2 regions of the Vibrio glycogenivorans genome follow, and region 2 is predicted to be linked to the other one. Evidence: predicted binding sites of a transcription regulator. Region 2 holds the regulator's gene; the other holds the start of a gene.
The links. The regulator MetJ, encoded in region 2, represses methionine synthesis genes. The targets are predictions, from matches to a motif close to TTAGACNTNTANANGTCTAA.
Positions count from the first base shown of each region.

Region 1: the regulator MetJ is predicted to act here: its motif matches at 2,722-2,741, upstream of metA (homoserine O-succinyltransferase MetA).

Region 1 covers NZ_JBPVIS010000002.1:20,300-24,730, forward strand. Annotated here, with positions in the region: gene ACSTTG_RS04740 (GNAT family N-acetyltransferase) at 1-216, opposite strand, end outside; gene ACSTTG_RS04745 (hypothetical protein) at 643-2,052, shown strand; partial or broken gene ACSTTG_RS04750 (ATP-binding protein) at 2,227-2,637, opposite strand; gene metA (homoserine O-succinyltransferase MetA) at 2,765-3,706, shown strand; gene ACSTTG_RS04760 (BCCT family transporter) at 3,888-4,431, opposite strand, start outside.
Region 2 covers NZ_JBPVIS010000024.1:29,411-33,841, reverse strand. Annotated here, with positions in the region: gene ACSTTG_RS23650 (bifunctional aspartate kinase/homoserine dehydrogenase II) at 1-774, opposite strand, end outside; gene ACSTTG_RS23645 (O-succinylhomoserine (thiol)-lyase) at 776-1,942, opposite strand; gene metJ (met regulon transcriptional regulator MetJ) at 2,153-2,473, shown strand; gene ACSTTG_RS23635 (substrate-binding domain-containing protein) at 2,547-3,554, shown strand; gene edd (phosphogluconate dehydratase) at 3,603-4,431, opposite strand, start outside.

The DNA.
Region 1 (4,431 bases), on a different contig from region 2:
CCCTGAGATAAAACCAACAACGTCGCCATTATCGACAGCAACAAACACCAAGCACTCAGGATGGTCGAGGTAATGCGCAATGGTCTTATCGATTTCATTCGCGGGTTTAAACAGCTCAGGAGACTGGAGATGATGCTCATGATGCAGCTGATACATCATGCGATTGAGTTTATCGAGGTCAGTGCACTTCGCAGCTCTTATTGTAATTGGGGACATTATAGTTGCTCTTGTTAGCGATGGTACCGTCACGCATCGATGATACTCCGTTTAGCAAGAGGCGACCAGACTATCGCCCCTCTTCCTCCCTCCATACAGCCACAACGAACCTTTCACCACCATGCCACATCGCTCATTCACTTTGCTTTGAATATTTTATACAGCCATAGATAAAACCAACCAACATATGTATTTTTCGAAACAGCGTCAATAGACATATCTTACCAATACCAGTTATTGGTCAATTTATTTTTACAACTGTTGAACCTATCACTATTTTTGTATCGATTCTTGTGTAGGCTTTTGCAATGACAATCAGCTCGATGCAATCAACTTAATTTCTATTCGACCTAGGTTTACTTGGATTAAATCTGGGCCGGGGTGATTGTGTTATGAAACAGCCCATCACGCTATGAGGATTGTATTGTGAAATACAACAAAATGTTTTTAAAACCGATGGTTATAGCCCTTACTTCTGTGTTGTTTGCAACCAACTGCGGGGGCGAATCCAATCGCTCGACTCCCGACGTTGAAGACCCATCAGACGCCTATCTCGTTACGGTGGGCAGAGATAACGTTACCGAACACAATGGCAGTATTATTATTAGCCCCAGTGCTTGGAGTAGCATTGTTACCAACGCGGCCAATATAGGTACGATTCAGTTGCCCGAGGGGGATATCCGGGTTGGAAACCTAACAATCAACGTTGATGGAATAAAAGTTCGTGGCGCTGGAAAAAACAAAACAACAATAATCAGAACGGTTGGGGAAGATAATAGCGGTGGACCGCACGGGTGTATGGATAATTGTCAGTGGCAGGTGTTTCGCATTGAAGCCGATGATGTGCATTTTTATGATCTAACGATTAAAGGCGATAAGCCGGTCGAGGTCGAGAGTGATTATGAGGAAGATTCAAACTACATCACTGAATTCCCGCAAATGACCCAGGGTGTGAAGCGTGCGTTTTTTCTTACTAAGGGCAAGTCGCAGAACTTCACCATGGAAAATGTATTTGTGAATGACGTCTACAACGGCGTTGAGTACCAATACAGCACCCTACCTCATGGCCTGACACTCATTGATGTCGATTTTTCGGTTTGGACCAAGATGGTGACGGTGACCCTCACCTCCGGGGATGAGTTTAATCAGCTTTATCTGAATAAGCCGTTTTTGATTGATGGTGTACGCCATGTCAACCGAGATGGTGAGATAAAGAACAGTAATCGACCGCTTGCGGTTTCTGGGATCACCTTTGATATGGGCAACCATGGTAATACGGGCGATCTTGATAGACGCGATGATGAAAGTATCGATCTTAGCGGCTCAGTGATCAGAAACTGCGACTTCAGCATGCCAAACGCCAAGTGGAACCTCGGAATGACTCGTGTCCACAACTTTGAGATCCATGACAACATCTTTGGCGGTGGTGGCTGGGGCAACGACTTTTTCTATCATGCCATCCACATTGAGGATGGTGGTTCAGAAACGACACCGATAAAAATCTACAACAATACTATTCACCAAGATGGTCTCAATGACGAAGGCAAGCCGATAAATAATGTTGGCCACCTATGGCTGGGTGTCACCTACTCCGACTTTGCGCCAATCGTGCGGCTTTATGATAATAAGATAACGGGTGATCTGACCGAACCGGATACTGGCAGCGACGGCTTCAGTGATGCCTATATTATTAAGCGGGGGGCGGGCTTTGACCTGAAAACTTGTGATCCTGTGGAAGTTCCATATACAGAAGGGAACAATGTACCAAGTGATCAACTGTTCCGCGCTCCGGGGCCCGAGTCCAAACAAGGCGGTAATATCGGCGCCTGTAACTGATAAGACAATGATCTGTTTTCCACTCTAGATAGTCATGCCGAGCCGTTTGCAGAGACAGCTCGGCACGCAGGGAAACAGCGACAATGCTAGTAATAGCCGCTATTTGAGAGCTGACGATGGACTCGGTTGATACTCCTCAATCGAGTAACATCGCAGCCATCGATTTGGAACTGTTTGCCAACGCTGCGCCATCTTGGCAACCGTCGCCACGGGCACATCATGTATCGATTCAAACTCCCCTTTCGCTTCCACAATCTCAACCCGAAGTTTGAAGTGCTTAGCGAGATCTAAGTACGACTGCAGTTCCCATAACCTGACAAACGTATTCGAGACAACCACGGTTTTTCCTACCTGCAACGCAAGACGCGTCTGCTGCAGGCACCATTCATGTGCCTGAGGCAAGCGCTGGGGATCAAAACAGTAATCACCGGCCTTATCGACAAAATACATATCGGCCTCAAAGTGCTGATAATCTGGTTGCAGTTCAACCAGCTTGCGTGCGTAGGTCGATTTCCCTGAGCCAGGCAAGCCCCTGACCAAGATTAACTTTTGTATGCTTGAAGATTTGGCGTGACATGGACTCATTAACAACCTTTGGATGATTTTTTATTTCTGGGCGCTAATAATATTTGATTTAGCTATCGACATAAATCACAGTTTACGTTAACTTTGGATGTATAGACGTCCAAAATTATGCTTAGGGAGTAAAGCTGTGCCGATCAAGATACCCGATCAACTACCTGCCACTGATGTACTGCGCAATGAAAAAATCTTCATTATGTCGGAGACCCGCGCTGCCACTCAGGAAATTCGTCCACTTAAGGTACTGATCCTTAACTTGATGCCGAAAAAGATTGAGACCGAGACTCAGTTTCTGCGTCTACTGTCCAATAGTCCGCTGCAAGTGGATGTCGAACTGCTGCGTATCGATAATCGCCCGAGTAAAAACACACCGGTCGAACACCTAGACACCTTCTATCGTCAATTTGAGATGGTCAAGGAACGCAACTTTGATGGCTTGATTATTACCGGCGCGCCACTCGGCTTAGTACAGTTTGAGGATGTGATCTACTGGGAGCACCTGCAAACCATTATGAATTGGGCCAAGGACCATGTAACGTCAACGCTTTACGTTTGTTGGGCGGCACAAGCCGGTCTCAAGCTTTTGTATGATCTGCCAAAGCGCACCCGTAAAGAGAAGCTTTCTGGTGTCTATCATCACGATATCCATGACCCTTACCACGCGATCCTACGTGGCTTTGACGACACCTTCTTAGCGCCACACTCGCGCTTTGCAGACTTTTCACCTCAGTATCTGCAAGATCACACTGATCTGGATATCCTCGCGACCTCGGATGTGGCAGGCGTATACCTAGCAGCCACCAAGGATATGCGTAATGTGTTTGTCACCGGTCACCCAGAGTACGACGCCCATACCCTGCACAACGAGTATATTCGCGATCTAGGTGAAGGCATGGAGCCAGCAATCCCAGTGAACTACTACCCGAACAACTGCCCTGATAACAAACCCATCGCCAGCTGGCGCAGCCACGGCCACCTATTGTTCGCCAACTGGCTCAACTACTGCGTTTACCAGCAAACGCCGTATGACCTTGATCAGTTTAGTGAGGCTAACTTTACTAAAGACGACTAAAACAAAGGGGCGAGGTTCGGGGACGGGCGTTGCCCTACGGGGCACGAGGGGTTTAACACAAGCGGTAAATTACTCGCTACTCGAAACGCAGTGGCCTCGCTCCTCGCCCCTGAAAAAGAAAGGCATACTCCGGAAAGTATGCCTTTTGAAAGACTAAAAATTTCTTAAGTCACTAAAGCGCTTATCGCCAGTCTTTTTCGGTGTTCATCCCCATCAGCAAACTCACACACATTGCCAATAGCACGAAAGTGAATGGTAGTGCGGTGGAGATTGAGCCGGCTTGTAGGGCCTCGATGGCTTCAGTGCCACCTACCCAAAGCAGGGCGGCGGCGATTGCGCCTTCCATAAATGCCCAGAATACACGTTGCAGAACGGGCGCATCCACCTTACCACCAGCAGTGATGCTGTCGATAACCAGTGAACCTGAGTCTGACGATGTGATAAAGAACACCATGACGAGGATAATCGCGATAATCGATAGGAATGTACTCATTGGCAAGACATCGAACATCTCGAACATTGCCAGTGATACATCGGTCAAGCCTTGCGCGCCTAACTGACCCACGTTGTTTACTACCTGATCAATCGCCATGCCGCCAAAGACTGACATCCAGATTACCGTGACCGAGGTAGGCACGATCAAGACCGCAGTCATAAACTCACGCACGGTACGACCACGCGAGACACGCGCGATAAACATACCGACAAATGGAGACCAAGAGATC
Region 2 (4,431 bases):
CGCAGCGAGGCGAGCGAGTTCATTGGCTTCATCGAGGCGCAATAATGGCAGCAGACAGGCATCGTTAACCAGTCTCGGGTCGGCACTGTACACACCGGCCACATCACTCCAGATCGTCACACGCGAGACTTCCGCCAGGGCGCCAATAATCGTTGCGGAGTAATCCGAGCCGTTTCGACCGAGCAATACGGTTTCACCGCGGAAGTTTTGCGCCATAAAGCCGGTAAAGACGACACGATGATGACTGTGTTGGGCCAGGAGCTCTTTGAGCAATGGATAAGACGCGCCGCGGTCGATCTCTGGCTGAGTGCCGCTTTCTGCGCGTAAAAACTGGCGAGAATCTTCTGCAACGGCTGCCAGGCCTTGTTCACATAACACTGCTGCCAATAGGCGTGCTGACCACATCTCACCATGGCCAAGCACAGACGCTCTGATCTTTGGATTAATCGGATAGGCCAGCTCCCCAAGGGCGCTAAACTCGGTGATTACGTTATCCAGTAGGCGCGCCTTACTGGCTTCATCCTGGATTAGCTCTTCGACTAATTCCAATTGGAATTGGCGCAGGGCCTGCAAGGTCTCGTGGGCGAGTCGGCCATCTCTCTCTAGGTTATCCAGAAACTCAATCAGCTGATTGGTGGTCTTGCCTGCGGCAGAAACCACCACCAGATCCTCGCTCGATGAGTAATCGCGCAGGATACTCACCGCCTTTCGATAGCACTCCGCATTGGCAAGGCTGCTACCGCCAAATTTGTGCAACTGACGCTGTTGAGTCATGTTAAAACGCCTCCTTAGCTTTGGTGAAGGCTTGTTCTAGGTCAGTAATAAGGTCTCGATGATCCTCAAGCCCGACAGAGAGGCGTAATAGGTATTGCGAGATCCCAGCTTCTGCTAGGGCTTCTTCTCCCATTGCGCGGTGAGTCATAGACGCAGGGTGACAGATCAAGCTTTCTACGCCACCTAGCGACTCGGCAAGTGAGAACAGCTCAAGTTGAGCGACGAAGAATTTCAACTGTTCGAACGAGCCGGCAAATTCAAAGCTTAACATCGAACCAAAGCCTGACTGCTGTCTTTTAGCGATCTCATGGCCTGGGTGACTCTCAAGGCTTGGGTGGTGCACTTTGCTGACTAGTGGCTGCTCGACCAGATAGTTGAGGATGTGCTGTGAGCTCTCTTCATGGACGCGCATGCGGGCGCCTAGCGTGCGAATTCCACGCAGGGTCATGTAGCTATCAAATGGTGTACCGGTTGCTCCAATGCAGTTACCCCACCAAGCGAGCTCCTCGGCATGCGCTTCGGTTTTGGTGATCACGACGCCACCAATCACATCGGAGTGGCCATTGATGTACTTAGTGGTAGAGTGGATAACAAAATCCGCGCCCAGCTCAAGTGGCTTTTGGTACACAGGTGTCAAAAAGGTGTTGTCGACGGCAACTAGGGCGCCGACTTTTTTGGCCTCGGCGCAGATTGCAGCAATATCAACCACACGAACTAAGGGGTTTGACGGGGTTTCAAGTAAGATTAGCTTGGGTTTTTGTGCCATGGCGCTGGCGAGTGCATCGTTGTCGGTTTGATCGACAAACTGTACTTTGAAGTCACCCTTTTGCGCTCGGGTGTTAAACAGACGATAGGTTCCACCATAGCAATCATGTGGCGCAATAATCAGGTCATCGGGACCCAAAAACGCCGAAACCCATAGATTAAGCGCGGAAGTGCCGCAGTTGGTGACGACGGCCCCACAGCCTGACTCTAGCTCGTACAAAGCTTGCTCAAGTAGCCCTCGATTTGGATTGCCAGAACGCGTATAGTCATACTTAGGCACATCCCCAAAGGCTGGAAAGCTGTAGTTGGTCGAGAGATAGATGGGGGGAACAACCGCATGGTGTTGAGTGTCTGATTCGATGCCAGTGCGAACGGCAATGGTGGCAGGCTTGCGTGCGCTCATATGAGTGTCCTTCCCAAAAAAATAATTGTGCTTCACAAAACCGTTACACCGACGGGGTATAACGGTATAAAATTCCATTAGCAGACACTTTACTGTTCCCACAACAAGACGTCAATACTTCTAGACGTCTATATGTCTTTGCTCTTAGCCTTAAATCCGGCTAAAATATCTCCCTTACTCACTCCAAACAAAAATGACTAAAGGTTTCTCATGGCAGACTGGAATGGCGACTACACTAGCCCATATGCTGAGCATGGCAAAAAAAGCGAACAGGTAAAGAAGATTACCGTGTCAATTCCGCTTAAAGTACTGAAAGTATTGACGGATGAGCGTACGCGTCGTCAGATCAACAACCTGCGCCATGCCACCAACAGCGAGTTGCTGTGTGAGGCATTCTTGCATGCGTACACCGGGCAACCTCTGCCAACCGATGAAGACTTGCGTAAAGACCGCCCTGATGAGATCCCGGCTGAAGCCAAAGCGCTGATGACCGAGATGGGGATTGAGTTTGAAGCGTTTGATGAAGAGTAGCGTGTAGGCTGCTCTCAATAGGATTGTGACAGGTGGGCGTGCGCTGACCTGTCTTTTAAGATCTCAGGGATATATGGTTCAACACAGTAAAAAGAGACGTACCACTCTACAAGATATCGCCGACCAGGTTGGCGTCACCAAAATGACCGTGTCGCGCTATATGCGAGACCCGAACTCCGTTGCAGAAAAAACCCGGATTAAGATTGCTCAGGTCGTCGAGGATATCGGCTATATCGAAAACCGAGCGCCTGCGATGCTGGCAAACTCGTCGAGTAAAGCCATCGGTATCCTATTGCCTTCTCTGTCTAACCAGATCTTTGCCTCGTTTGTGCAGGGCGTAGAAACGGTCACTAAGGCTAATGGCTACGAAACCTTGATTGCGCACTTTAGCTACGATGAGCAAGAGGAAGAGAGCAAGATTGCCTCGCTGCTCTCTTATCAGGTTGACGGCTTGATCTTGACCGAGAGTCATCACACTCAGCGTACGCTGCAGATGATTAAATCCGCCGGTGTCCCGGTGGTTGAGACCATGGAGCTGCCAGAGCAGCCGATTGATATGGCGGTCGGCCTAGATCATATTGCTGCTTCTTATGATGTGACTAAGCAGATGATTGCCGCTGGCAAACGCTCCGTCGCCTATTTTGGTGCACGTTTGGATACTCGAACCCGCCTACGTATGGCTGGTTATGACAAGGCGGTGATTGAGGCTGGTTTCACGCCGAAACATATTCTGACGGAGGCGCACTCGAGCTTCTCGATGGCGGATGACCTTCTAGATATGGCCTTTGCACAATACCCAGATCTTGATGGTGTGTTTTGCACCAATGATGATATCGCCGTCGGGGTACTACTGAGTGCCCAGCGCAGAGGTATTCAAGTGCCAGAGTCACTGTCTGTGGTGGGGTATAACGCGCTCGATATCGGTAATATCGTCAGCCCTAAACTGACCAGTGTCGATACGCCACGCTTTGAGATTGGGGTCAAAAGTGCCGAGCTGTTGGTCGCGCGCTTAAAAGGCGAGCCCATCGAGAACCACAGTGTAGATATGGGTTATCGAGTCAACTCTGGAGAGAGTATCTAAATAAAAATGGAGCCGACTGGCTCCATTTTTAGTTCTACGCGTAAGGGGTTAAACGATAAAGCTTGCACCGTCTTCAGCGCTCGAGACACTCTGTCTTAGGACGCTAAATAGGTTTCTTCCCCAAGTCTGCTGATTCGCCTCGGTATCGATCGCGAGTGGCTCACGTCCAGTCATATCAGACAGGTTGTTTAGCTCACCCGTTTCACAGTTGAGCTGGAGCCTATCGCCGTCACGGACCAAGCCAATCGCACCGCCTCGCAGGGCTTCTGGTGATAGGTGGATCGCTGATGGGATTTTGCCTGAGGCGCCAGATAAACGACCATCGGTGACCAAGGCCACTTGGTGGCCGGCTTTTTGGATATTACCCAAGATAGGCATAAGCTTGTGCAGCTCTGGCATGCCATTCGCCGCAGGACCGTTGTGCGTCACAACCACGACGCAGTCTTTGTTAAGCTCGCCACGCTGATAGGCCGCTTCAACCTCATGCTGACACTGGAAAACCACGGCAGGGGCTTCGATGATGCGCTGATCAGCTTTTACCGCTGACACCTTAACCACCGCTTTGCCTAAGTTGCCATCCAGTACGCGCGTTCCGCCCGTTTTCTGGAATGACTCATCACAGGCTGCAATCACGCTTGGATCCGCGCTTTGTGTGCACGTATGCCAGCTTAGCTTGCCATTTTCAATCTTAGGCAGGGTCATCTGGCTGGCAAAGTCACCAAACGCTGGTGTGACATCGCGATGTAGCAGCTGTGATTGATCCAGACGATGCAATAAGGCTGGTACGCCACCAGCCTCTTGGAAGGCGTTCATGTCCGCCGGGCCATTTGGATAGACACGGGCCAGTAGAGGTACTACCTCAGACAGGTCGCTGATA